DNA from 2 places in the Lysinibacillus sp. FSL P2-0066 genome. Region 2 is predicted to be linked to the other one. Evidence: a T-box and tRNA genes for the amino acid it is inferred to sense, from the RefSeq annotation. Region 2 holds a T-box; the other holds one or more tRNA genes.
What was found. The T-box of region 2 lies ahead of tyrS (tyrosine--tRNA ligase). A T-box ahead of a tRNA ligase gene usually reads a tRNA of that ligase, here a tRNA-Tyr.
Positions count from the first base shown of each region.

Region 1: it encodes a tRNA-Tyr, which carries the amino acid that the T-box ahead of tyrS (tyrosine--tRNA ligase) is inferred to sense. The anticodon was not compared.

Region 1 covers NZ_CP150202.1:243,611-255,898, reverse strand. The annotation lists gene MKZ14_RS01300 (MFS transporter) at 1-916, shown strand, start outside; gene MKZ14_RS01295 (hypothetical protein) at 984-1,514, opposite strand; gene MKZ14_RS01290 (nitric oxide synthase oxygenase) at 1,585-2,631, opposite strand; tRNA gene MKZ14_RS01285 (tRNA-Glu) at 3,384-3,455, opposite strand; tRNA gene MKZ14_RS01280 (tRNA-Asn) at 3,457-3,533, opposite strand; tRNA gene MKZ14_RS01275 (tRNA-Ile) at 3,541-3,614, opposite strand; tRNA gene MKZ14_RS01270 (tRNA-Gly) at 3,619-3,692, opposite strand; tRNA gene MKZ14_RS01265 (tRNA-Phe) at 3,698-3,773, opposite strand; tRNA gene MKZ14_RS01260 (tRNA-Ser) at 3,779-3,871, opposite strand; tRNA gene MKZ14_RS01255 (tRNA-Ala) at 3,885-3,960, opposite strand; tRNA gene MKZ14_RS01250 (tRNA-Pro) at 3,976-4,052, opposite strand; tRNA gene MKZ14_RS01245 (tRNA-Arg) at 4,068-4,144, opposite strand; tRNA gene MKZ14_RS01240 (tRNA-Lys) at 4,163-4,235, opposite strand; tRNA gene MKZ14_RS01235 (tRNA-Gln) at 4,252-4,326, opposite strand; tRNA gene MKZ14_RS01230 (tRNA-His) at 4,336-4,411, opposite strand; tRNA gene MKZ14_RS01225 (tRNA-Trp) at 4,460-4,533, opposite strand; tRNA gene MKZ14_RS01220 (tRNA-Tyr) at 4,538-4,621, opposite strand; tRNA gene MKZ14_RS01215 (tRNA-Thr) at 4,629-4,704, opposite strand; tRNA gene MKZ14_RS01210 (tRNA-Asp) at 4,713-4,788, opposite strand; tRNA gene MKZ14_RS01205 (tRNA-Val) at 4,793-4,868, opposite strand; rRNA gene rrf (5S ribosomal RNA) at 4,880-4,995, opposite strand; rRNA gene MKZ14_RS01195 (23S ribosomal RNA) at 5,062-7,989, opposite strand; rRNA gene MKZ14_RS01190 (16S ribosomal RNA) at 8,172-9,724, opposite strand; gene MKZ14_RS01185 (SLC13 family permease) at 10,115-11,968, opposite strand; gene nadD (nicotinate-nucleotide adenylyltransferase) at 12,139-12,288, opposite strand, start outside.
Region 2 covers NZ_CP150202.1:3,261,433-3,273,720, forward strand. The annotation lists gene rpsD (30S ribosomal protein S4) at 179-781, shown strand; gene MKZ14_RS16280 (iron-containing alcohol dehydrogenase) at 1,712-2,917, shown strand; gene MKZ14_RS16285 (cobalamin-binding protein) at 3,058-3,861, shown strand; gene tyrS (tyrosine--tRNA ligase) at 3,913-5,181, opposite strand; T-box leader at 5,266-5,474, opposite strand; gene MKZ14_RS16295 (transglycosylase domain-containing protein) at 5,577-8,609, shown strand; gene MKZ14_RS16300 (NAD-dependent epimerase/dehydratase family protein) at 8,747-9,628, shown strand; gene MKZ14_RS16305 (acetylornithine transaminase) at 9,738-10,868, opposite strand; gene argB (acetylglutamate kinase) at 10,941-11,726, opposite strand; gene argJ (bifunctional glutamate N-acetyltransferase/amino-acid acetyltransferase ArgJ) at 11,689-12,288, opposite strand, start outside.

The DNA.
Region 1 (12,288 bases), 1.6 Mb from region 2:
GGCCTTAGGGATTGTCCTACGCTCACTTGGTACAACAGAATTACTTCTATTGGGTACTGTGTTAATTGGCGTAGCCATTTCTTTTGGAAATGTATTAATTCCTGGATTATTAAAATTGAAATTTCCATATCATGTTGGTTTATTGATGGCCTTTTTCACCATGTCCATGAATTTTACTGCTGGCCTTGGTGCTGGTATTAGCTATCCTATAGCTAATTCATCGTTAGGCTGGCAAGGGGCGCTATCCATTGCACTCATACTTGTTCTAGTTACAATCTTAATTTGGATACCTCAACTAAAGTCAAATAAACCGGAACCAGTTACTACATCTAAAAAGACCAGTACACCTCTGTGGAAATCACCTGTTACTTGGGCTGTCACAGGGGCAATGGGTTTACAGTCTTTATTATTCTACACAACAGCAGCTTGGATACCTGAAATCTATATTGCTCAAGGTTTAGCACCTGATAAAGCTGGCTGGATGTTTTCAATCATGCAATTCTCACAAGTACCAATGGCCTTGGCAGTGCCTATTATTGCAGGCAAAATGACTTCTCAACGCCCACTTGTATTGATGTTTACTTCCTTCTATTTAGTAGGCTTTGTTGGGGTTGTCATGGAATGGACAAGTCTTGGAGTACTATGGATGGTTCTTCTAGGGTTAGCAGGTGGTTCTTCATTCGCTCTAGCAATGATGTTCTTCACTCTCCGCACTCGTACTGCATTTGAAGCAGCAGATTTATCAGGCTTTGCCCAATCTTTGGGTTATTTATTTGCCGCAATCGGTCCTATTCTTTTTGGCTTCTTGCATGATTTATTTGGTGGCTGGAATATTGCGGGATGGCTCTTTGTCGTTGTGGCAATGTTACTCTTCTTTTGCTCAATGAGAGCCTCTAAGGATGAATATGTGCATTAAAATTAAATAAAGCAGGTGGATCGACTTCCTCCATCTGCTCTATTTCTATATAGTGTTTCCACATTACTTAATTGTCGAGTTGCTGGAGTAATGTTAGCAATTCAGCAAGGTAATCTGATTCTTCATTATTACGAGCTGTTATAGCAGAAAAAATAGGAACAGCTTCTTGTAAGAGCTTATAACTATAATAGTAATAGCCTATAAAAGCTTGCTGCTCATAGCCCTTTGGCGTTTCTTCCTCCCACTCCTGCTCATCATTGTCCTCATGTTCTCTCCATAAATAGTTGACTTTTAATAGCTCCTGCATATTTTCAACAGTATTGGTTGGGTCTAGATAATCCTTCGTAATAGCATGTGCCACAGCTAAATATAACTGTAATTCTTGTAAGGAGACATCCTCTATTTTTTTACTTTTAAGCTTTTTTAAAAGAATAAGCAAAACCCATGGTGTCACCTGCCACAGTGTACCTTGATGTTCAATTAAATCAGCTAGCTGTGTGTATTGCTCCTGTTCAATCAGCTGAGGAATAGCTGTACCTCTACCATAAGGTGTTGTCAATTGTCTCCATGGGATATTGGGAATTTGCTGATCTAACATAGTAAGCCCTCTCTCATCGAAAGTATAACGAATGGATAATTAACTATTGAAAGTAAACAGTTCCTTTACTCTAATAGCATGGTTTTTGATAAAAATAATTTGGTGTATGATATATATTTACATAGGGTTTATGAAATATATGAGTCGTTGCAGGCGAAAGTGGCGGGATTAACCATGTCCAGTTGCCTGTAACTTCTCTTCCTGCTGTTTTTTCTGCTTCCTCAAACAATTTAAACTGCTGAGCCGCTGTATGATGATCAACAATGCTCACACCATCTTCTTTAAATGAATGAAGAACAGCAATATTAAGTTCGACTAATGCACGATCACGCCAAAGTGATGCTTGTTTAGTTGTATCTAGATTAAAAATTTCTGCAATAGCAGGTAGCATGTTATAGCGCTCATGATCTGCTAAATTGCGTGCACCGATTTCTGTTCCCATATACCATCCGTTAAATGGGGCTGCTTGAAAGTCAATTCCTGCCATTTGAAAACGCATACTCGAAATAATGGGTACAGCATACCACTTCATTCCTAATTTCTCCACATCGATTGACTCTGGATGGCGGATTGGAACCTCTACTATATTTTCTTCAGGAATTACAAACACTTGGGGAGCCCGGCTATCTACCTGTATAACGAGTGGTAGCACATCAAAAGCTGTTCCTTTGCCTTTCCACCCTAGAGATTCACATACTTTTGTAAACTCAATGGACTGCGAATCTCCAATAACGCCTGCCTCTGTTTCATAGCCTGCATAGCGAATTAGTTGATGATTCCAAATCCGTACTCTATCTGAAGCAAACACTGTTATTGTTGGACGGATTTTCCCATGATTTGTCGCATAATCAATATGTTCTAGTAATTTTCGGAAAATAGCCTTTTCATCTAAAACATCGCGTGCATCTACCACGTGGAGTGACTGCCAAAACAGACGTCCGATACATTTATTGCTATTACGCCATGCCACTCGTGCACCAAAAACTAACTCTTCTGTTGTTGGGTGATATTCACCTGCATCCTTAACTGCCTGTAATCTATTCTTTAACCAAAGTTCTGATTCATTTTGTTCTGTCTGGTATAGACTTAAAAACTGCTGTATCTCCTGTATATTCATATCGATTCCTCCACTTATCCTCATATTAGAGGAACAAAACAACAAGCACCATGAAAATAGTAATTAAAAAAACATACATATTTTATATATGAAATAGTTTGTTCAAATTTACTCTATAGACTCACTTTCGTAAGAGAATGTAAGAGAGATCCTAATTATTATAAAAAGACTACATTAATCATGTAATCTTCATAGTGTTGCAGCAAAGCAATCAATAGAATTTTGTGAAAGATAAAAGTCTTTCCATTTTAGGCTACTTACATGCTGCTGACGCTTTACTTTCGCGCTGGGGCTAGTCTCTGTCTGACTAACCCCGGCAATAAGTAGTCTTCCTCATTTATCCACACAAATAAATTGTAGGTATTCACTTATGGATGGCTGTTGTAACTCATTCCCTTCTCCACATTGAAGATAAGGGCTTATCCTCTCTGAGAATACAGATAATGGGCTTTTTGATCGCTATGCTACTTTGAAAAAAGGAAAGACACTTTGCAGAATGGTTGATTGGAGAGGAGCCAGCGTCACGCCGAGGGGGATTTAGCGTCACAGATGTACCCTGGAGCGAACGTAAGTGAGTGAAGCGGCTCATCGGACGCCGCCTGGAAAGGAAGCTGGCAGAACGGAAATCTACCTCTACCTTGCTAAAAGGTCTTTTTCTGCTAGTGATCTTTTTTCAACAACATGAAAAAGGAGAATAGAATTAAAGGAGAATAGAAAAAAGCATGTAACACACATCTGTGCTACATGCTTGATGACCCGTACGGGATTCGAACCCGTGTTACCGCCGTGAAAGGGCGGTGTCTTAACCACTTGACCAACGGGCCGTGGCTCCGAAGGCAGGACTCGAACCTGCGACAACCTGATTAACAGTCAGGTGCTACTACCAACTGAGCTACTTCGGAATAATGATGGGCCTAAATGGACTCGAACCATCGACCTCACGCTTATCAGGCGTGCGCTCTAACCAGCTGAGCTATAGGCCCATTTTGGAGCGGGTGATGAGAATCGAACTCACGACATCAGCTTGGAAGGCTGAGGTTTTACCATTAAACTACACCCGCAATAATGGTGGGTCAGGACGGAATCGAACCGCCGACACTTAGAGCTTCAATCTAATGCTCTACCAACTGAGCTACTGACCCGAAAATGGAGGAGGTAGAGGGATTCGAACCCCCGCGCGGTGTTACCCGCCTGTCGGTTTTCAAGACCGATCCCTTCAGCCAGACTTGGGTATACCTCCAAAAATATTAAAATGGTGGAGCCTAGCGGTATCGAACCGCTGACCTCCTGCGTGCAAGGCAGGCGCTCTCCCAGCTGAGCTAAGGCCCCATTAATCATGAAAGATGGTCGGAATGACAGGATTCGAACCTACGACCCCTTGGTCCCAAACCAAGTGCTCTACCAAGCTGAGCTACATTCCGTAAACATGAATTTATTGGCGCGCCCGACAGGAGTCGAACCCATAACCTTCTGATCCGTAGTCAGACGCTCTATCCAATTGAGCTACGGGCGCATATTAATTAAAAAATGATGAGCCATGAAGGACTCGAACCTTCGACCCTCTGATTAAAAGTCAGATGCTCTACCAACTGAGCTAATGGCTCATAAAAAAAGAAAAAATGGCTGGGGTACTAGGATTCGAACCTAGGCATGACGGAATCAAAATCCGTTGCCTTACCGCTTGGCTATACCCCAATGTTAAAATGGGGCGACTGATGGGAATCGAACCCACGAATGTCGGAACCACAATCCGATGCGTTAACCACTTCGCCACAATCGCCACTATATAAATTTATAATAGCTGTATATGAACGAGTACCTCAATACCTGGCAGGGGCAGTAGGAATCGAACCCACACCAAAGGTTTTGGAGACCTCTATTCTACCGTTGAACTATGCCCCTAAAATGGTGGAGGGGGACGGATTCGAACCGCCGAACCCTAAGGAGCGGATTTACAGTCCGCCGCGTTTAGCCACTTCGCTACCCCTCCAAGGGAATGGTGCCGGCGATAGGAGTCGAACCCACGACCTACTGATTACAAGTCAGTTGCTCTACCAACTGAGCTACACCGGCAATAATAATGGCGGTCCCGACCGGGATCGAACCGGCGATCTCCTGCGTGACAGGCAGGCATGTTAACCGCTACACCACGGGACCAAAATGGTGGAGGATGACGGGCTCGAACCGCCGACCCCCTGCTTGTAAGGCAGGTGCTCTCCCAGCTGAGCTAATCCTCCACAAAAAATAAGCGAAGCGACGTCCTACTCTCACAGGGGGAAGCCCCCAACTACCATCGGCGCTAAAGAGCTTAACTTCCGTGTTCGGTATGGGAACGGGTGTGACCTCTTTGCCATCATCACTTCACTTATTCAGCTGAAAGACTTATTCTTTCAAAACTAGATAAACGATACATTGAATGCTTCAAACATATTGGTTAAGTCCTCGATCGATTAGTATTCGTCAGCTCCATGTGTCACCACACTTCCACCTCGAACCTATCTACCTCATCGTCTTTGAGGGATCTTACTTACTTGCGTAATGGGAAATCTCATCTTGAGGGGGGCTTCATGCTTAGATGCTTTCAGCACTTATCCCGTCCACACATAGCTACCCAGCGATGCCTTTGGCAAGACAACTGGTACACCAGCGGTGTGTCCATCCCGGTCCTCTCGTACTAAGGACAGCTCCTCTCAAATTTCCTACGCCCACGACGGATAGGGACCGAACTGTCTCACGACGTTCTGAACCCAGCTCGCGTACCGCTTTAATGGGCGAACAGCCCAACCCTTGGGACCGACTACAGCCCCAGGATGCGATGAGCCGACATCGAGGTGCCAAACCTCCCCGTCGATGTGGACTCTTGGGGGAGATAAGCCTGTTATCCCCGGGGTAGCTTTTATCCGTTGAGCGATGGCCCTTCCATGCGGAACCACCGGATCACTAAGCCCGTCTTTCGACCCTGCTCGACTTGTAGGTCTCGCAGTCAAGCTCCCTTGTGCCTTTACACTCTACGAATGATTTCCAACCATTCTGAGGGAACCTTTGGGCGCCTCCGTTACCTTTTAGGAGGCGACCGCCCCAGTCAAACTGTCCGCCTGACACTGTCTCCTGCCCCGCTAAGGGGCATGGGTTAGAATTTCAATACAACCAGGGTAGTATCCCACCGACGCCTCCTTCGAAGCTGGCGCTCCGAGATCTCTGGCTCCTACCTATCCTGTACAAGTTGTACCAAAATTCAATATCAGGCTACAGTAAAGCTCCACGGGGTCTTTCCGTCCTGTCGCGGGTAACCTGCATCTTCACAGGTACTATAATTTCACCGAGTCTCTCGTTGAGACAGTGCCCAGATCGTTACGCCTTTCGTGCGGGTCGGAACTTACCCGACAAGGAATTTCGCTACCTTAGGACCGTTATAGTTACGGCCGCCGTTTACTGGGGCTTCAATTCGCAGCTTCGCTTGCGCTAACCACTCCTCTTAACCTTCCAGCACCGGGCAGGCGTCAGCCCCTATACGTCACCTTACGGTTTTGCAGAGACCTGTGTTTTTGCTAAACAGTCGCCTGGGCCTATTCACTGCGGCTCTCATGCGCTTGCACGCTCAAGAGCACCCCTTCTCCCGAAGTTACGGGGTCATTTTGCCGAGTTCCTTAACGAGAGTTCTCTCGCACACCTTAGGATTCTCTCCTCGACTACCTGTGTCGGTTTGCGGTACGGGCACCTCTCACCTCGATAGAGGCTTTTCTTGGCAGTGTGAAATCAGGAACTTCGTCCATACGGACTCGCCATCACAGCTCAACGTTACAGTGTGCGGATTTGCCTACACACACGCCTTACTGCTTGGACGCGCACAACCAACGGCGCGCTTACCCTATCCTACTGCGTCCCCCCATTTCTCAAACGGTGAGGAGGTGGTACAGGAATATCAACCTGTTGTCCATCGCCTACGCCTATCGGCCTCGGCTTAGGTCCCGACTAACCCTGAGCGGACGAGCCTTCCTCAGGAAACCTTAGTCATACGGTGGACGGGATTCTCACCCGTCTTTCGCTACTCATACCGGCATTCTCACTTCTAAGCGCTCCACCAGTCCTTCCGGTCTGACTTCAACGCACTTAGAACGCTCTCCTACCACTGACATCGTAGATGTCAATCCACAGCTTCGGTGAATCGTTTAGCCCCGATACATTTTCGGCGCAGCGTCACTCGACCAGTGAGCTATTACGCACTCTTTAAATGATGGCTGCTTCTAAGCCAACATCCTGGTTGTCTGTGCAACGCCACATCCTTTTCCACTTAACGATTACTTTGGGACCTTAGCTGGTGGTCTGGGCTGTTTCCCTTTTGACTACGGATCTTATCACTCGCAGTCTGACTCCCGTGTATAAATATCTGGCATTCGGAGTTTGTCTGAATTCGGTAAACCGGGATGGCCCCCTAGTCCAAACAGTGCTCTACCTCCAGTATTCTCATCACGAGGCTAGCCCTAAAGCTATTTCGGAGAGAACCAGCTATCTCCAAGTTCGATTGGAATTTCTCCGCTACCCACACCTCATCCCCGCACTTTTCAACGTGCGTGGGTTCGGGCCTCCAGTAAGTGTTACCTCACCTTCACCCTGGACATGGGTAGATCACCTGGTTTCGGGTCTACGACCACGTACTACATCGCCCTATTCAGACTCGCTTTCGCTGCGGCTCCGCCTTCTAAAGCTTAACCTTGCACGTAATCGTAACTCGCCGGTTCATTCTACAAAAGGCACGCTATCACCCATTAACGGGCTCTAACTACTTGTAGGCACACGGTTTCAGGATCTCTTTCACTCCCCTTCCGGGGTGCTTTTCACCTTTCCCTCACGGTACTGGTTCACTATCGGTCACTAGGTAGTATTTAGCCTTGGGAGATGGTCCTCCCGGATTCCGACGGAATTTCACGTGTTCCGCCGTACTCAGGATCCACTCAGGAGAGAACGAACTTTCGACTACAGGGCTTTTACCTGCTCTGGCGGACCTTTCCAAGTCGCTTCATCTAACTCGCTCTTTTGTAACTCCGTATAGAGTGTCCTACAACCCCAAGAGGCAAGCCTCTTGGTTTGGGCTCTTCCCGTTTCGCTCGCCGCTACTCAGGGAATCGATTTTTCTTTCTCTTCCTCCAGGTACTTAGATGTTTCAGTTCCCTGGGTCTGCCTTCAAGACGCTATGTATTCACGTCAAGATACTACGCGATTAAACGTAGTGGGTTCCCCCATTCGGAAATCTCCGGATCAAAGCTCACTTACAGCTCCCCGAAGCATATCGGTGTTAGTGCCGTCCTTCTTCGGCTCCTAGTGCCAAGGCATTCGCCGTGCGCCCTTAATAACTTAACCAAGTTATTAAGCCTATAAAAAAACTTAAAAAATAAATGTGTTTGTTACAATTTCAATGTCGTTTTATCCAGTTTTCAAAGAACAAGTTTTGAAGTATTTCATTCAGAAAGAATGAACCTTCAAAACTGAACGCAAAACGTAATCTTACAAACCCAAGGTTTGTATTCCGAAATAATCCTTAGAAAGGAGGTGATCCAGCCGCACCTTCCGATACGGCTACCTTGTTACGACTTCACCCCAATCATCTATCCCACCTTCGGCGGCTGGCTCCAAAAGGTTACCTCACCGACTTCGGGTGTTACAAACTCTCGTGGTGTGACGGGCGGTGTGTACAAGGCCCGGGAACGTATTCACCGCGGCATGCTGATCCGCGATTACTAGCGATTCCGGCTTCATGTAGGCGAGTTGCAGCCTACAATCCGAACTGAGAACGACTTTATCGGATTAGCTCCCTCTCGCGAGTTGGCAACCGTTTGTATCGTCCATTGTAGCACGTGTGTAGCCCAGGTCATAAGGGGCATGATGATTTGACGTCATCCCCACCTTCCTCCGGTTTGTCACCGGCAGTCACCTTAGAGTGCCCAACTAAATGATGGCAACTAAGATCAAGGGTTGCGCTCGTTGCGGGACTTAACCCAACATCTCACGACACGAGCTGACGACAACCATGCACCACCTGTCACCGTTGCCCCCGAAGGGGAAACTATATCTCTACAGTGGTCAACGGGATGTCAAGACCTGGTAAGGTTCTTCGCGTTGCTTCGAATTAAACCACATGCTCCACCGCTTGTGCGGGCCCCCGTCAATTCCTTTGAGTTTCAGTCTTGCGACCGTACTCCCCAGGCGGAGTGCTTAATGCGTTAGCTGCAGCACTAAGGGGCGGAAACCCCCTAACACTTAGCACTCATCGTTTACGGCGTGGACTACCAGGGTATCTAATCCTGTTTGCTCCCCACGCTTTCGCGCCTCAGCGTCAGTTACAGACCAGAAAGTCGCCTTCGCCACTGGTGTTCCTCCAAATCTCTACGCATTTCACCGCTACACTTGGAATTCCACTTTCCTCTTCTGCACTCAAGTCCCCCAGTTTCCAATGACCCTCCACGGTTGAGCCGTGGGCTTTCACATCAGACTTAAAGGACCGCCTGCGCGCGCTTTACGCCCAATAATTCCGGACAACGCTTGCCACCTACGTATTACCGCGGCTGCTGGCACGTAGTTAGCCGTGGCTTTCTAATAAGGTACCGTCAAGGTACAGCCAGTTACTACTGTACTTGTTCTTCCCTTACAACAGAGTTTTACGATCCGAAAACCTTCTTCACTCACGCGGCGTTGCTCCATCAGGCTTTCGCCCATTGTGGAAGATTCCCTACTGCTGCCTCCCGTAGGAGTCTGGGCCGTGTCTCAGTCCCAGTGTGGCCGATCACCCTCTCAGGTCGGCTACGCATCGTCGCCTTGGTGAGCCGTTACCTCACCAACTAGCTAATGCGCCGCGGGCCCATCCTATAGCGACAGCGAGATGCCGTCTTTCAGTCTCTTGCCATGAAGCAAAAGAGATTATTCGGTATTAGCCCCGGTTTCCCGGAGTTATCCCAAACTATAGGGTAGGTTGCCCACGTGTTACTCACCCGTCCGCCGCTAACGTCAAAGGAGCAAGCTCCTTCTCTGTTCGCTCGACTTGCATGTATTAGGCACGCCGCCAGCGTTCGTCCTGAGCCAGGATCAAACTCTCCATAAAAGAAATTTGATTAGCTCAAATTGTTTTGCTGGCATCATGTTTGATGTCCAAAATTGTGTTTCGTTTACTAGCAAAGCTAGCTACTTAAAACTTTATTGATTACGTTTTGCTTGTTCAGTTTTCAAGGTTCATGTTTTGCTTTGTTTTAGCGTGTCACCCTGGCGACTTGTATAATACTACACCCTTATTTTTAAAAGGTCAACACTTTTTAATAAAAAACTTTATTTTTTTTATTATCAACGGAAAACTTCCTATATTAATAACTTTAAAATCTAATCACAAGCTAGTTCAATGTTAGACCATGAACTAGAAAATAATTTTATCATAATTTCCTACAAAAAAATAATAGATCTTTAAAAAAACAAAAAACTCGGTAGAGAAACCGAGTTTTTAAAATGGGAAAAAGAACGGGATGGCTATCATCATCACAATAAACATAATAATTTGTAACGGTATCCCTATTCTTACAAAATCCATAAATTTATAGCCCCCTGCCGTCATTACCAGTGCATTCGTGGGGGAAGCAATTGGCGTAGCAAACGCCATACTTGCTGCGACTGCGACTGCAATCATAAATGTTGTGGGACTAACCTCAATGGCAATGGCAGCACTCATGGCAATGGGGGCAAACAATACAGCCGTTGCCGTATTACTAATGAATTGACCAAAAATGGCTGTCAAAATGTAAATCCCTATGAGTACACCATATGGTCCGAAACCACCTAAAGCATTAATAATACCATCAGATAAAATGGTCATGCCTCCTGTTTTTTCTAACGCTGTCGCCATTGGTAACATAGCAGCCACTAACACAATACTTTCAAAATTCATATTGCTATAGGCATCTTCCATGTTTCTCAAGCAACCTGTTAAAATCATCAGTACGGCACCAATCATCACAGAGATTACAGCAGGGAAAATTTCAAATGCCATCAAAATAATCATGAATAACATAATAATTCCCGCAATTCCAGCTTTGCCTGTAGCCGCTGCCACACTTGCGTGTTCTTTCGGCTGGCCAACAACCACGACATCCTGTGTTTCTCTTGCTAACAAAAGAATTTCATCCCATGCTCCCTGTACTAATATTGCGTCTCCAAATTTTAATTTGTGAGATACCATATCCTGAAGTTTATAACCACCCTTGCGATTAATACCAATGATATTTAGATTGTATTTTTCTCTGAAACCGAGGGAGCTAACCGTTTCATTGATAAAGCTCGAATTAGGGGTAAGCAATACCTCAGCAATACCCAGATGCTTCGATACTAATTCATCGGCTTCCCCTTCAACTAATCCTTGCATCTCAAGATGATAATCCTCAACAAAACGATGAATATCCTCTATTTCTCCTTGAACATATAACTCATCCTTGGCATGAATGACACTAGTTGGTCCTGCCATTTCTTGATAAGTCATCGGTAATAAATTAATACCCTCCTGAGATTTACGGTGAATTTTCATCATACAGAGCATATACTTAGCTGGTAGTTTTAATTCCGCTAACGATGTTTCAATAATAGGCGACTCCTCAGGAACAGAGATTTTAAATAGACGATTATTTAAATCATATTGTTTAATAATTTTTTTGGGCGAAAGTTTATAGCCTTCATTGCTTTGTGTGCGGTTTTGATCATTTGGTAATAAAATATTTCTTACAAGTACTAAATAAGTAATGCCAGCAATCATCCCCACGATGCCAATAGGAGTCACTTCAAAAAAGCCAAGTTTATTATAGCCTCGATCAACTAATAACTGACTGACAATTAAATTGGTTGGTGACGCAATCAGTGTCATCAAACCTGAAAGACTTGCCACATAGGAGAGCGGTAGTAGAAATTTAGAAGGACTTACTTTCATACTAATCGCTATACTTACAACGATTGGCATCATTAAGGCGACAGTACCTGTATTACTCATAAATGCACCGACCGATCCTACAATAATAAGAAGTAGCACAAATAACTTGAGCTCACTATTGCCTGACCATTTTAGTAAGAGTCGCCCCGCCATGCCTGCTAGGCCAGTTCGTAAAATCCCTGCACCCACGACAAATAACCCTGCAATCATTAAAACTACAGAGTTTGAAAAACCAGCTAATGCCTCCGCGGGCGTTAAAATGTCCATAATGACAAATGCTAAAAGTGACACAATTGCTACAAGATCTGCTCGTATTTTATTGGTCACAAATGCGAAAATTGTTGCTCCTAAAATAAGAAATGTTAATGTAAGCTGCACATTCATGAATTCCTTTCTAACATTAATCATTATTAATTATTGACAGCAAAAAAATTGTATACCATTGCTATTTTTATTATAGCTTACGCTGAGGCCTATATGATAAAATTCACCATCTTTTCAAAATTAAAATAAGTGTGGTAGTCATCCACACTTATAATTGTAGCTTCACTATTTTATTTTTGATAAAGATGATGTTCTTTAATATAGTTGTAACAAGCAGTAGGCAAGAGGTATCTTGGTTCTCCCCCCATTGCAAATTCTTCTCGAATATAGGTAGAGCTAATTTCCATCGCTAGCCCTTTATCGATAAGGTGAAATCTTCC
Region 2 (12,288 bases):
TCCTCTATTTTCTTATATACAACTACTTAGATGATCAGTAATGAAAATTAGATGGTGTATTGTGTAACCTAACGGCTGCATAGGCGAAAGTACATGAAAATAAAATGCGTGTAAGAACGGGTACTACTGGTTTTTGTTTTACAACAAAAAAACCAAATTTAAAGGAGGAGACAACAATATGTCTCGTTATACAGGTCCATCTTGGAAATTATCACGTCGTCTTGGTATCTCACTAAGCGGTACAGGTAAAGAAATCGAAAAACGTCCTTACGCACCAGGACAACACGGTCCAAACCAACGTAAAAAATTATCAGAATACGGTTTACAACTTCAAGAAAAACAAAAACTTCGTCATATGTATGGTATGAACGAACGTCAATTCCGTACTCTATTTAACCGCGCTGGTAAAATGAAAGGTGTTCACGGTGAAAACTTCATGATCCTTCTTGAAACTCGCCTTGACAACTTAGTTTACCGTTTAGGTTTAGCTCGTACTCGTCGTGGAGCTCGTCAATTAGTTAACCACGGTCACATCTTAGTAGATGGCAAACGCGTTGATATCCCATCATACAGCGTAAAACCAGGTCAAACGATTTCTCTTCGTGAAAAATCTCAAAACCTTGCTGTAGTAGTAGAAGCAATCGAAGTAAACAACTTCGTACCTGACTACTTAACATTCGATGCTGACAAAAAAGAAGGTACATTCACTCGCCTTCCAGAGCGTTCTGAATTATCAGCTGAAATCAACGAAGCATTCATCGTAGAGTTCTACTCTCGTTAATCAATTTGCTCTGCAAATGATGCCAACAAAACCCCTGAAATCCCTTGTATATCAAGGTTTCAGGGCTTTTTTATTTTTTACCATTTAATCTAAATGATTCTAACTCCTCTGAACAATTCAAACCTACGTTTTTTGCTTTGAATCATTAATGCTGAAACGAATGTAGCAGCGGATGGAGTCGCTCGTTTAACTTTATGTAGAGTCAGCAATAATAAGAAGTCTAATTTACTTTCTGTAATGCCCAAAGAAGCTAACTCATTGTTTGCTACATCCAACACATAATCACTTAACCATAACAACATTAATCACAGCTTGGCATCTTGATTTGTATCACTTGAAGAAGACATCTGAATATACGGCCCTACCCCTAATACTGGTAAATCATCTTTATGTGTGTACGTTTTCTTGCTTTTTGTCAATAAAATCACCTTTTAATTAGATTATCGAATGCAAGAATTTTTATTTCCACTAATTTCTTCAAAATGATGCACTACTTTTTTAGCGCAGACGCATTGCCCCAATTATAACCAACAATAATTTTTCTCTCTTACTATTGTGACAATTTTATGTACTTTAAAATAGCAATTACATAGTTTCAAAATAACATAATCACTACCTTTATAATAAAAACAAAATATCAGTTATTTACTATTCATTAGATCATCAAAATAGAACTGTTTTCCAAAAAATATATTTTACTTTCATAATAAAATATTTTTAAAACCTTTTTAAATTCAATATTCTACTACAAAACAACATTCCATACCCCTTTCATCGCTTTAACTTTTTTGTAAAATAATAACATGAAGAAAATTAACATTTTTAATAAAAATACGAGTTGAACTTTTACAAAAAATAGAATACGATGAATTGCGAAAGGTGGTTCACCATCATTCAAGCAATAATAATTTTTTAAAAGGGGTTGGAAATATGTCAGACGTTCTAAAGCAATTTGTTATGCCGAAAACAAACTTATTTGGACCTGGAGCAATTCAAGAAGTTGGTAAGCGCTTAAATGATTTAGAAGTGAAAAAGACATTAATCGTAACAGATGAGGGCCTACACAAATTAGGTCTCTCAGAACAAATTGCAAACATCATTACAGCTGCTGGAATTGATGTAGCAATTTTCCCTAAAGCAGAACCAAATCCAACAGATCAAAACATTGAAGATGGTATTGCAGTGTATCATGCTGAAAACTGCGATTCTATTGTTTCTCTTGGAGGAGGCAGCGCACACGATGCAGCAAAAGGTATCGGACTTATTGCTTCGAATGGTGGACGCATTCATGATTATGAAGGCGTTGATAAATCACAAAATCCACTTGTGCCATTAATTGCAATTAATACAACGGCAGGCACTGCAAGTGAAATGACTCGTTTCACCATTATTACGGATACAGCTCGTAAAGTAAAAATGGCGATTGTGGATAAACATGTGACTCCGTTACTTTCTATTAATGATCCAGAACTAATGATTGGTTTACCTCCTGCTCTTACAGCAGCTACTGGCGTTGACGCATTAACACATGCCATCGAATCATTCGTTTCTACGAATGCTACACCAATTACAGATGCATGTGCTGAAAAAGTACTGCAACTGATTCCTGAATTTTTACCACGTGCCTATGCAAATGGAGCTGATATAGAAGCTCGTGAACAAATGGTATATGCACAATTTTTAGCGGGAATGGCCTTTAATAATGCATCACTTGGCTATGTTCATGCAATTGCTCATCAATTGGGTGGTTTCTATAACCTACCGCATGGCGTGTGTAATGCTATTTTATTGCCACATGTTTGTCGATTTAATGTTACAGCACGTACAGAGCGCTTTGCTCGTATCGCTGAATTATTAGGAGAAAACGTAGAAGGTTTAAGTAAGCGCGATGCCGCTGAAAAGGCTATTACAGCTATTGAGAAATTATCACAAGATTTAAATATTCCTAGTGGCTTCCGTGAATTAGGGGCAAAAGATGAGGATATTGAGATCTTAGCAAAAAATGCATTGTTAGATGTGTGTGCTGAGACGAACCCTCGTAAAGCAACACTAGAGGATATCAAACAAATCATCACAAATGCAATGGGACCTATTGTGAAAAAAGAAGAGTCACTCGAGGCAGTTGCCCTTTCTTAATCGACGGTTTCCTATAAGCCTATGACATAGGGTGGAGAAAACAAATGTTTTCTCCACTTTTTTATGGGCTCGAAATACACACATTGTCTATCATGGAAACTCTCGCTATACTTTTCTTAAAAAGGATGGGAGAATACGATATGCGCTTAATTTCAATTTGTCCTAGTAATACAGAATTAGTTGCCTATTTAGGGCTGACAGACCAGCTCATTGGAGTCGATGATTATTCCGATTGGCCATCAACAGTTAAAGATCTGCCACAGCTTGGGCCAGATTTATCAATTAACATGGATGCATTAGAGGCATTACAGCCTGATCTTGTTCTGGCTTCCTTGAGTGTACCAGGTATGGAAAAAAACATTGAGGCACTAAAAGAAAGAAATATTCCTCATATTATTTTTAATGCAAACTCATTAGAAGAAATTGCGCAAGATCTTCTGACCCTTGGTAAAGCTTGTCAAGTGGAGGAACAGGCAAAAACAATTGCTGAAGAGTACATGCATTCCATCGAAAAAATGTATTCGATTGCACAAACAATTTCGAAGAAGCCTACCCTCTATTGGGAATGGTGGCCAAACCCTATTTTCACTCCTGGAAAAATAAATTGGCTAACAGAAATTAGTGCTCTTGCTGGTGGCATTAATCTATTTCAAGATGTTGAACTTGCTAGTGTTCAAACAGATTGGACTGATGTTGTTGAACGCAAGCCCGACTATATCATGATGGCTTGGGTTGGTGTAGCATTTGAACGTATCCAACCTGCTAATTTATTAAAACGTCCATATGCTAAAGAGCTACATGCCGTTCAATTAGAACAGCTTCATGTAATGGAAGAATGGCTGTATTGTCGCCCTTCTCCACGACTTATTGAAGGTGCTATCAAGCTTGCAAAAATACTGCATCCTAAACAATATGAAGAAATAAAATCTCCAAGCTTTTTATGATAAAAAAACCACATCCCCTCTTTTTTGGGGATGTGGTTTTGCTCATCGAAATTATACAAATTTCACCATATGATATTTTTTCTTACCTCGACGGACAATGCTGAATGCATCCTCTAAACGATCCTTCGCATCGACTACATATTCTAAATCTGTTACCTTTTCACCGTTTACACTAATTGCACCATTTGATACATCCTCACGTGCTTGACGTTTTGAAGATGAAATGCCTGCTTCCACAAGAAGATCAACAATATTTTTGTCCTCTTTCGCCATTTCAATAGAAGGAACATCTTTAAAAGCATCCTTCATTTCTTCAGCCGACAGTGCTTTTAAATCTCCTGAGAATAAAGCTGCCGTAATACGGATAGCTTGCTCTAATGCTTCTTGACCATGTATTAAACGAGTCATTTCTTCAGCTAGCGCCTTTTGTGCCTTACGTAAATGTGGCTCCTCCTCTACAGAAACGGCTAAAGCTTCAATTTCTTCACGAGAAAGGAACGTAAAGATTTTTAAGTATTTTATGACATCTGCATCCGCAGCATTAATCCAGAATTGGTAGAACTCATAAGGAGATGTTTTCTTCGCATCTAACCATACAGCACCACCCGCTGTTTTACCAAATTTTGTACCATCTGCTTTTGTTACTAAAGGAATCGTAATACCAAAGGCTTTTGTTTCTTCCTCATGTGTTTTACGAATAACCTCTAAACCAGTTGTAATATTCCCCCATTGGTCAGAGCCACCTACTTGAATACGGCAATTGTAGTGATTATATAAATGATTGTAATCAATACCTTGAATTAACGTATAGGCAAACTCTGTAAACGAGATTCCTGTGTCAAGACGAGAAGCAATCGTATCTTTCGCTAACATGTAGTTTACGTTAATTAATTTCCCGTAATCACGTAAAAATTCAATTGTGTTTATATTTCCAATCCAGTCACGATTGTTCACCAGCTGAGCTCCATTGCCATCTTCCGCAAATTCGAAAATACGTTCTAATTGACTACGAATTCCTTGGACGTTTTTATCAATTTGCTCGACTGTTTGTAATTGGCGCTCTTCTGAACGACCAGATGGATCACCGATCATTCCTGTCGCACCACCGACAAGTAAAATCGGACGGTGACCTGCTTTTTGGAAGCGACGAAGTGTTAACAATGGCACAATATGGCCAATATGCATGGAGTCAGCTGTTGGATCTACTCCACAGTATAAAGATACTGATTGCTCATCTAATAGTTTTGCCATGCCTTCTGCATCTGTTTGTTGGTAGAGCAAACCACGCCATTCTAAATCTTGTAATAATTCGTTTGTCATGTTCATTCCTCCTAAAATGGTTAAAATTCGTTACGTGCATGGACAGATTTAAATAAAAAAAGTCCCTACACGCAAACAATTGCATGCAGGGACGTTAAGTTACAAACTAACGCGGTACCACCCAGCTTGAAGATGTCATCCACCTTCCACTTCATTCAACCGCCTTTATCGCAGGCGCGCACGTCTAAGCTCCAAGCACGTAATTCGTCTCTACATTATGACCAGTTTTCACCAACCACTGGCTCTCTAAACAGGGAATATAGACACTACTGCAAACTTTTCATCACCAGAAAACTATAAACATAATTCTATACGATTCTTTTTCAATGTCAATAACTATGTTCGTGCTAAAACAATATGTGCTATAATAGACAAGATTTTAGGAGGTCGATACATTGAAAGATTGGATTGAAAAAATCAATGCAAAGATCGATGAATTACTTGAACAAAAATGGATGAAGAAATTACGTATTTCAGGTAGTGTTACCTGGAACTTATTTTTACTATTTTTAGTCTTTGCATTGGTTGGCACTGTATTTGTCGGTTCAGTTGGAGCTGGTTATTTTGCTTCTCTTGTAAAAGAAGAACCGTTACGCTCAAAACAAGAGCTGCGTGATCAAATTTTTAGCTATGAGGAAACCAGTGAGATTTATTTTGCCAACGATATTTATATTGGGAAATTACGGACAGATTTAGACCGACGTGAAACTTCGCTTAGCAATGTGGCACCAGAGGTCGTGAATGCTGTTCTGGCAACAGAAGACGAATATTTCCGAGAGCATAATGGAATTGTACCAAAAGCGGTTATTCGTGGGTTATTACAAGATGTTACAAATTCTGCTACGCAGACAGGTGGATCTACACTTACCCAACAGCTTATTAAAAACCAAGTACTAACAAATGAAGTATCCTATGAACGTAAAGCTAAGGAAATTTTACTGGCGATGCGTTTAGAGCACTTTATGACGAAGGAAGAAATATTAGAGGCTTATTTAAATATTATTCCCTATGGTCGTAACTCTTCAGGACGAAATATTGCAGGTGTTGAAACAGCTGCTGAAGGGATTTTTGGCGTAAAAGCAAAAGAATTGTCTCTTCCTCAAGCTGCGTACATAGCTGGTATTCCACAGGCGCCATTCGCTTATACACCATTTACAAATACTGGTGAACTGAAAAGTGAAGAAGCTTTGAAACCTGGTATTGATCGTATGAAAACAGTACTTTATCGTATGAAAGAAGCTGGCTATATTGACGATGCACAGTATAATGAAGCGTTAAACTATGATATTGCTGCAGATTTCCGCGGACCAGAAATGCGCGCGGAGGATCGTTATCCTTGGCTGACTTATGAGCTTGAAGCTCGCGCAAAAGACATTATTGCAGAAAAACTAGCAAAAGATGATGGGATTGACCCAGAGCGCTTAAAGTCAGAAAAAAAATTAAAAGATAAGTATACGATTTTAGCAGATCGTGATGTTCGTTCAAAAGGCTATCGTATTTACTCAACCATTAATAAAGATATGTATGATGCGATGCAAAAAGCAGCAAAGGACTTCAAGTATTATGGTCATACGTATACTGGTAAAGGGAAGGACCCTGTTACTGGTGAAGAGATTGATATTGAGATGCCAGTACAAGTAGGTAGTATTTTAATAGAAAATACGACAGGTCGCATTTTAAGCTTTGTTGGTGGTCGAGACTTTAAAACAACTCAAGTAAACCATGCAACACAAGCTTATCGTTCTAACGGTTCTACAATGAAACCTTTACTTGTTTATGGTCCTGCCATTGAGTATGGTGTAATCGGTGCGGGTAGCCCATTAGTTGACGTGAAATTCTCTATCGGTTCTTGGAGTCCAAGTAACTATATTACGAGTGATGAGAGAGGTCTTATCCCAGCACGTGAAGCTTTAGCAGATTCTCAAAACATCTCAGCGCTACGTTTATATAACGATATTATTAGTAGACGCCCTGCAGATTTATTAGTAAAAATGGGCTTCTCAAAATTACATCCAGACGATTTTACTAACCTTGCAACTGGGATCGGTGCTTTAAGGGAAGGAACTACTGTTGAAGAAAATACAAATGCCTTCGCTACCTTTGCAAATGGTGGCCAATTCATTGACGCTTATATGATTGATCGAATTGAAGACCAAGAAGGAAATATTGTTTACCAACATGAAGTAGAGCCTGTTCAAGTATTTAGTCCAGAAACCTCTTATATCGTGACAGATATGTTACGTGATGTTCTCACTAAAGGGACAGGGACAATGGCACGAAATACATTAAAATTCTCTTCTGATTTCGCTGCAAAAACAGGGACTTCTCAAGAATATAAAGATGTTTGGTTAGTTGGTTATAACCCAAATGTATCTCTTGGTGTTTGGATGGGTTACGATCAACCTCGTTCACTTTATGCATTTAACAACACCTATTTACAGCCAAGCGTTCGTGTGAATAAGCTATGGGGTACTTTAATGAATGCGGTTTACGATGCGGACCCTCAGCTAATCGATCCACCAACAAGCTTTAAGGCGCCTAAAAATGTTGTAACTGCGTCATTCTGTGGCATTTCTGGCATGGCTCCTTCTGCAGCATGTGCTAGCGCAGGTCTTGTACGCTCAGATTTATTTAATGCGAAGGTATTTTTACCATCTCAACCTGATGATAGCTTAGCCTCTTCAAGTGTTGTGACGATTAAAGGAAAAACTTATAATGCGTTGCCAAATACACCAGCAGAATTTGTAAAAGCAGGTGGTGCAGGCATTAATCAAGAGTTTATTAAACGAATGTTAGGAAGACTTGGCGGTAACCCTGCTAGTCTGTTACCAAAGAATTCAACATTGTCGAATTCATCTGTATCAGCTGTTGATTTCCCAGCAGATGGTAGCCCTCCAGCAGCAGTCTCGGCTTCAGTAAATGGCTCTACATTATCATGGTCAGAGTCATCGAATGATGTTGTTGGTTATCGTATCTACAACGTTACGAATGGTGGTAATACGCTTGTAAAATCCGTACTAGAGTCAACACAAAGCATTACGGTTGCTAGTGGACAAGCTTATGTAGTGGTCGCTGTAGATATTACAGGCTTAACATCACCACAATCGAATGTTGTGTCTACTGGCGGTAGTGAAAAGGAACCTGACCCAGAGGAAAACGACCAAGAACCAATACCACCAACAACGCCACCTACGAATGGCAATGGCAACGGTTCGGGTAGTAATGGCAATGGCTCTTCTAATGGAAACGGATCTGGTAATAACGGTAACGGTTCTAATAATGGTGATGGATCTGGTAATAACGGCAATAGCTCCAATAATGGTAATGGGTCTGGAAGCAATGGTGATGGGACTGGTAACCCAGGAGATGGCTCAAACGGAGCAGACAATGGTAATACTACTACTCCATCTGAAACGTCAAGGCGATAGTCTATTATCCTCCTAGGGAAAAGCATTTGTATTAGATAATCAATTTAACAGACTTACTGCATATTACTTATAAATTGTAGTAAGTCTGTTTTTTTGTCATTATAAAGAGGACTACTATTTTGAAGGGGTGGAAATATATGAACATATTGATTTTAGGAGGCACACGTTTTTTTGGAAAAAAGCTAGTGGATCTTTGTATTCAAAATGGACATAATGTAACGATTTTAACACGAGGTCAAAGTGGCAATCCATTTGGTACAAATGTTAAGCAGTTAGTAGTAAATCGTAATGATCGGGATGCGTTAGCACAGGCACTAGCCAATACAACATGGGACATTGTCTATGATAATATTTGCTATTCGCCCAATGAGGCAATAGCAATTTGCGAGATATTAAAAGAGAAAACGAAAAAGCTGGTCTTTACTTCTACTCTTTCAACATATGAGGTAGATGGTAAGGTGAAAAAGGAAGAAGACTTTGATCCATACCAATATCAAATACGCATGGGACATCAAGAGGAATTTTCTTATGGGGAAGGAAAACGACAAGCGGAGGCTGTCTTATTTAAAGAAGCTTCATTCCCAGTCGTAGCTGTACGTTTCCCAATTGTGATGGGCGAAGATGACTATACACGTCGTTTACATTTCCACGTTGAACGTATTTTGCAGAATCAGCCGATTACTTTACCAAACATTGATGCAAAGATGAGCTATATTACAGATGAGGAAGCAGCTGAATTTTTATACTTTTCGGGTGTTACCCCTATTGAGGGACCCTACAATGCTACGGCATCTGGGGCCATATCTCTCAAAGACCTCATTGCTCTAATCGAAGAAGCAAGTGGTCAGCGCGCAAAAATTTCCCTCATTGGTGGTGACGAGGAGTCCCAGTCTCCTTATGGGGTGCCTGCTGATTGGTATATGTCCAATGCAAAGGCAGAGAAGGCAGGATTTACGTTTAGTCAGCTGGAGGATTGGCTACCAAAATTAGTGTCAATATTAGTAAAACAGCTACAATAGCATTGATAATGCAAAGAATCTGCTAGCTTCTAGCAGATTCTTTGTTTATCCATTATGTCTCAATCTTTTTGCCACTGATGCTTCACTTTCATTGCTAAACTGAAGTGTATCACGGTAATATATTCTTTAAAATAGCTACTGCTTTATCAATCTCTTCCTTTGTGACCGTTAATGGAGGCAAGAGACGAATAACAGTTGGCCCTGCCCCCACTAATAAAAGGCCACTTTGTTCTGCTGCCGCGATATAAGGCGCTACTTCCGTGTCCCCACAACCAATCCCTAGCAAGAGACCCTTTCCTTGAACAGTATAGCTAGAAGGTAAATGAGCCTTTAGTTGCGCCACAAAATAGGCAGATATTTCTCGTACCTGCTGTAAAAAATCTGGCTCAAATACATGACTCAAAACGGCTTGTGCAACATTCATCGCAAGAGGGTTTCCACCAAAAGTTGTACCGTGTGTTCCCGGACTAAATGTAGCATGAAGCTCAGCAGTTCCTAGCATTGCACCAACAGGGAAACCGCCACCTAAGCCTTTTGCCAATGTTATGATATGTGGCATTAGAACAGTTTGTTCAAATGCATAACGTGTTCCTGTTCGTCCAATACCGGTTTGCACTTCATCAACAATTAGTAGTATACCTCGCTCCTTACAGACTTTTGCAATAGCTGCTGCAAATTCTGCTGATACACAATTGACGCCCCCCTCTCCCTGAATCATCTCTAGCATTATAGCTGCCACAGAATCATCAACGGTTGCTTCAAGTGCAACAGCATCATTAAATGGCAAAATCGAAAATTTTTCTACGAGTGGACCAAAGCCATTATGTACTTTGCCTTGACCTGTTGCAGACATAGCTCCAAAGGTACGACCATGGAATGATTTTTCAAATGTAATAATATGATGTTTGCCTGTATGCTTACGAGCTAATTTAATGGCCGCTTCATTAGCCTCAGCCCCGCTATTACAGAAGAAGGCATGTGAAAAGTGTGTATTAGCAATTAATTTTTCCGCCACCTTTTCCTGACCTGGTATATCAAAAAGGTTTGAAATATGCCATAGCTGTTCACTTTGCTCTTGAAGTGCCTGTACAATAGCTGGATGGGCGTGACCAAGACTCACCACAGCAATGCCACTAGTAAAATCCAAGTATTGCTTCCCTGTTGAATCCTCAACAATTGTCCCTTGACCTTTGACAATTTGTGCACGACGCTTGCCGTAGTTCTCGAATAAAACACTCATGTTATCATCTCCACTATCATTTAAAATAGTTTCTTTCAACAACTATACTTCTCAAGCTATCCTATTAGAACACTAGAAAGAATGAAGTTCACTTGAAGCTACAATCGTTGTACCAATTAATGTTGCGCCCACGATTTGTACGGAAGGAATCCCTGCTCTTAAACAGTCGATCGCTCCTTGTACTTTCGGAATCATTCCACCGTAAATATGACCCTGCTCTGTCCATTGATCTATAAGAGTAGGTGTAGCTATTGCTTGATATTCATCCTGAATACGGATTCCACTCACATCCGTAACAAGTAATAGGCTATCTGCTCCGACCGCTAAAGCAACTTCACTTGCTACCGTATCGCCATTAATATTAAGAGCCTGACCTGCTTCGGTCGCACCTACGCAGGCAATAACAGGTACAATCCCTACACCCATTAAAGCTTCCAATAAGGAAGTATTGATATTTTTAATAGCTCCAACATAGCCATAAGTCTCTTGATCTAAAAAGTCTACGACCATTAGCTGACCATCAAAGCCATTTAATCCGATGGCTGCTATACCGGCTGTTGTTAACTCATGAACTAATGCAGTGTTCACTTGGCCTATTAGGGTCGACTGGACAACCTTAATAGCAGCCTCATTCGTGACACGTATTCCATTTAATGTATGCGATTGTATGCCTTGAGCAGCTAGTTCTCGATTTATGGCTGGCCCACCCCCGTGGGTAATAATCAGCTCTACTCCACTCTCTTGTAATCTTTTAAAATTATCAAAGAAAGCCTCATTTAAACCTTCCAGTGTACTGCCCCCAAGCTTTATGACCATACGTTTACGAGCGGTATGATGCATTGATTTGGACATAGTCATATGTTAAGTCACATCCCCAAGCATGCCCCTTACCATCACCCACGCCAAGAGACACATAGATTTTTACCTCATGCATTTTTAAAATTTGAATTAACTCATCCTCAGAAAAAGGAATTGGCTCACCGTTTTCTACCATAGTAGCACCACCGATTTGGATGGTAATTTTATCTGGATCCACTGTTGCGCCACTATACCCTACTGCTGCAATAATACGCCCCCAGTTAGCATCACAGCCGAAAACAGCAGTCTTTACAAGTGGTGAACCAACGACTGTTTTTGCAATTTTACGTGCCTCCTCGTCTGAAATTGCACCAACAACCTCCACTTCGATAAGCTTCGTTGCCCCTTCACCATCTTTGGCAATCATTTTTGCTAAATCTTCCGCTACTGTTTGTAAAGTGTAATAGAAATTTTGCCAATCTGGATGCTCTGGTGTTAAAGAATCATTCCCTGCCAAGCCATTAGCCAACACTACCACTGTGTCATTAGTAGATGTATCCCCATCAACTGTAATAGCGTTAAATGTTAAATTAGTAATCGTCGATAAAGCTGCCTGCAATAC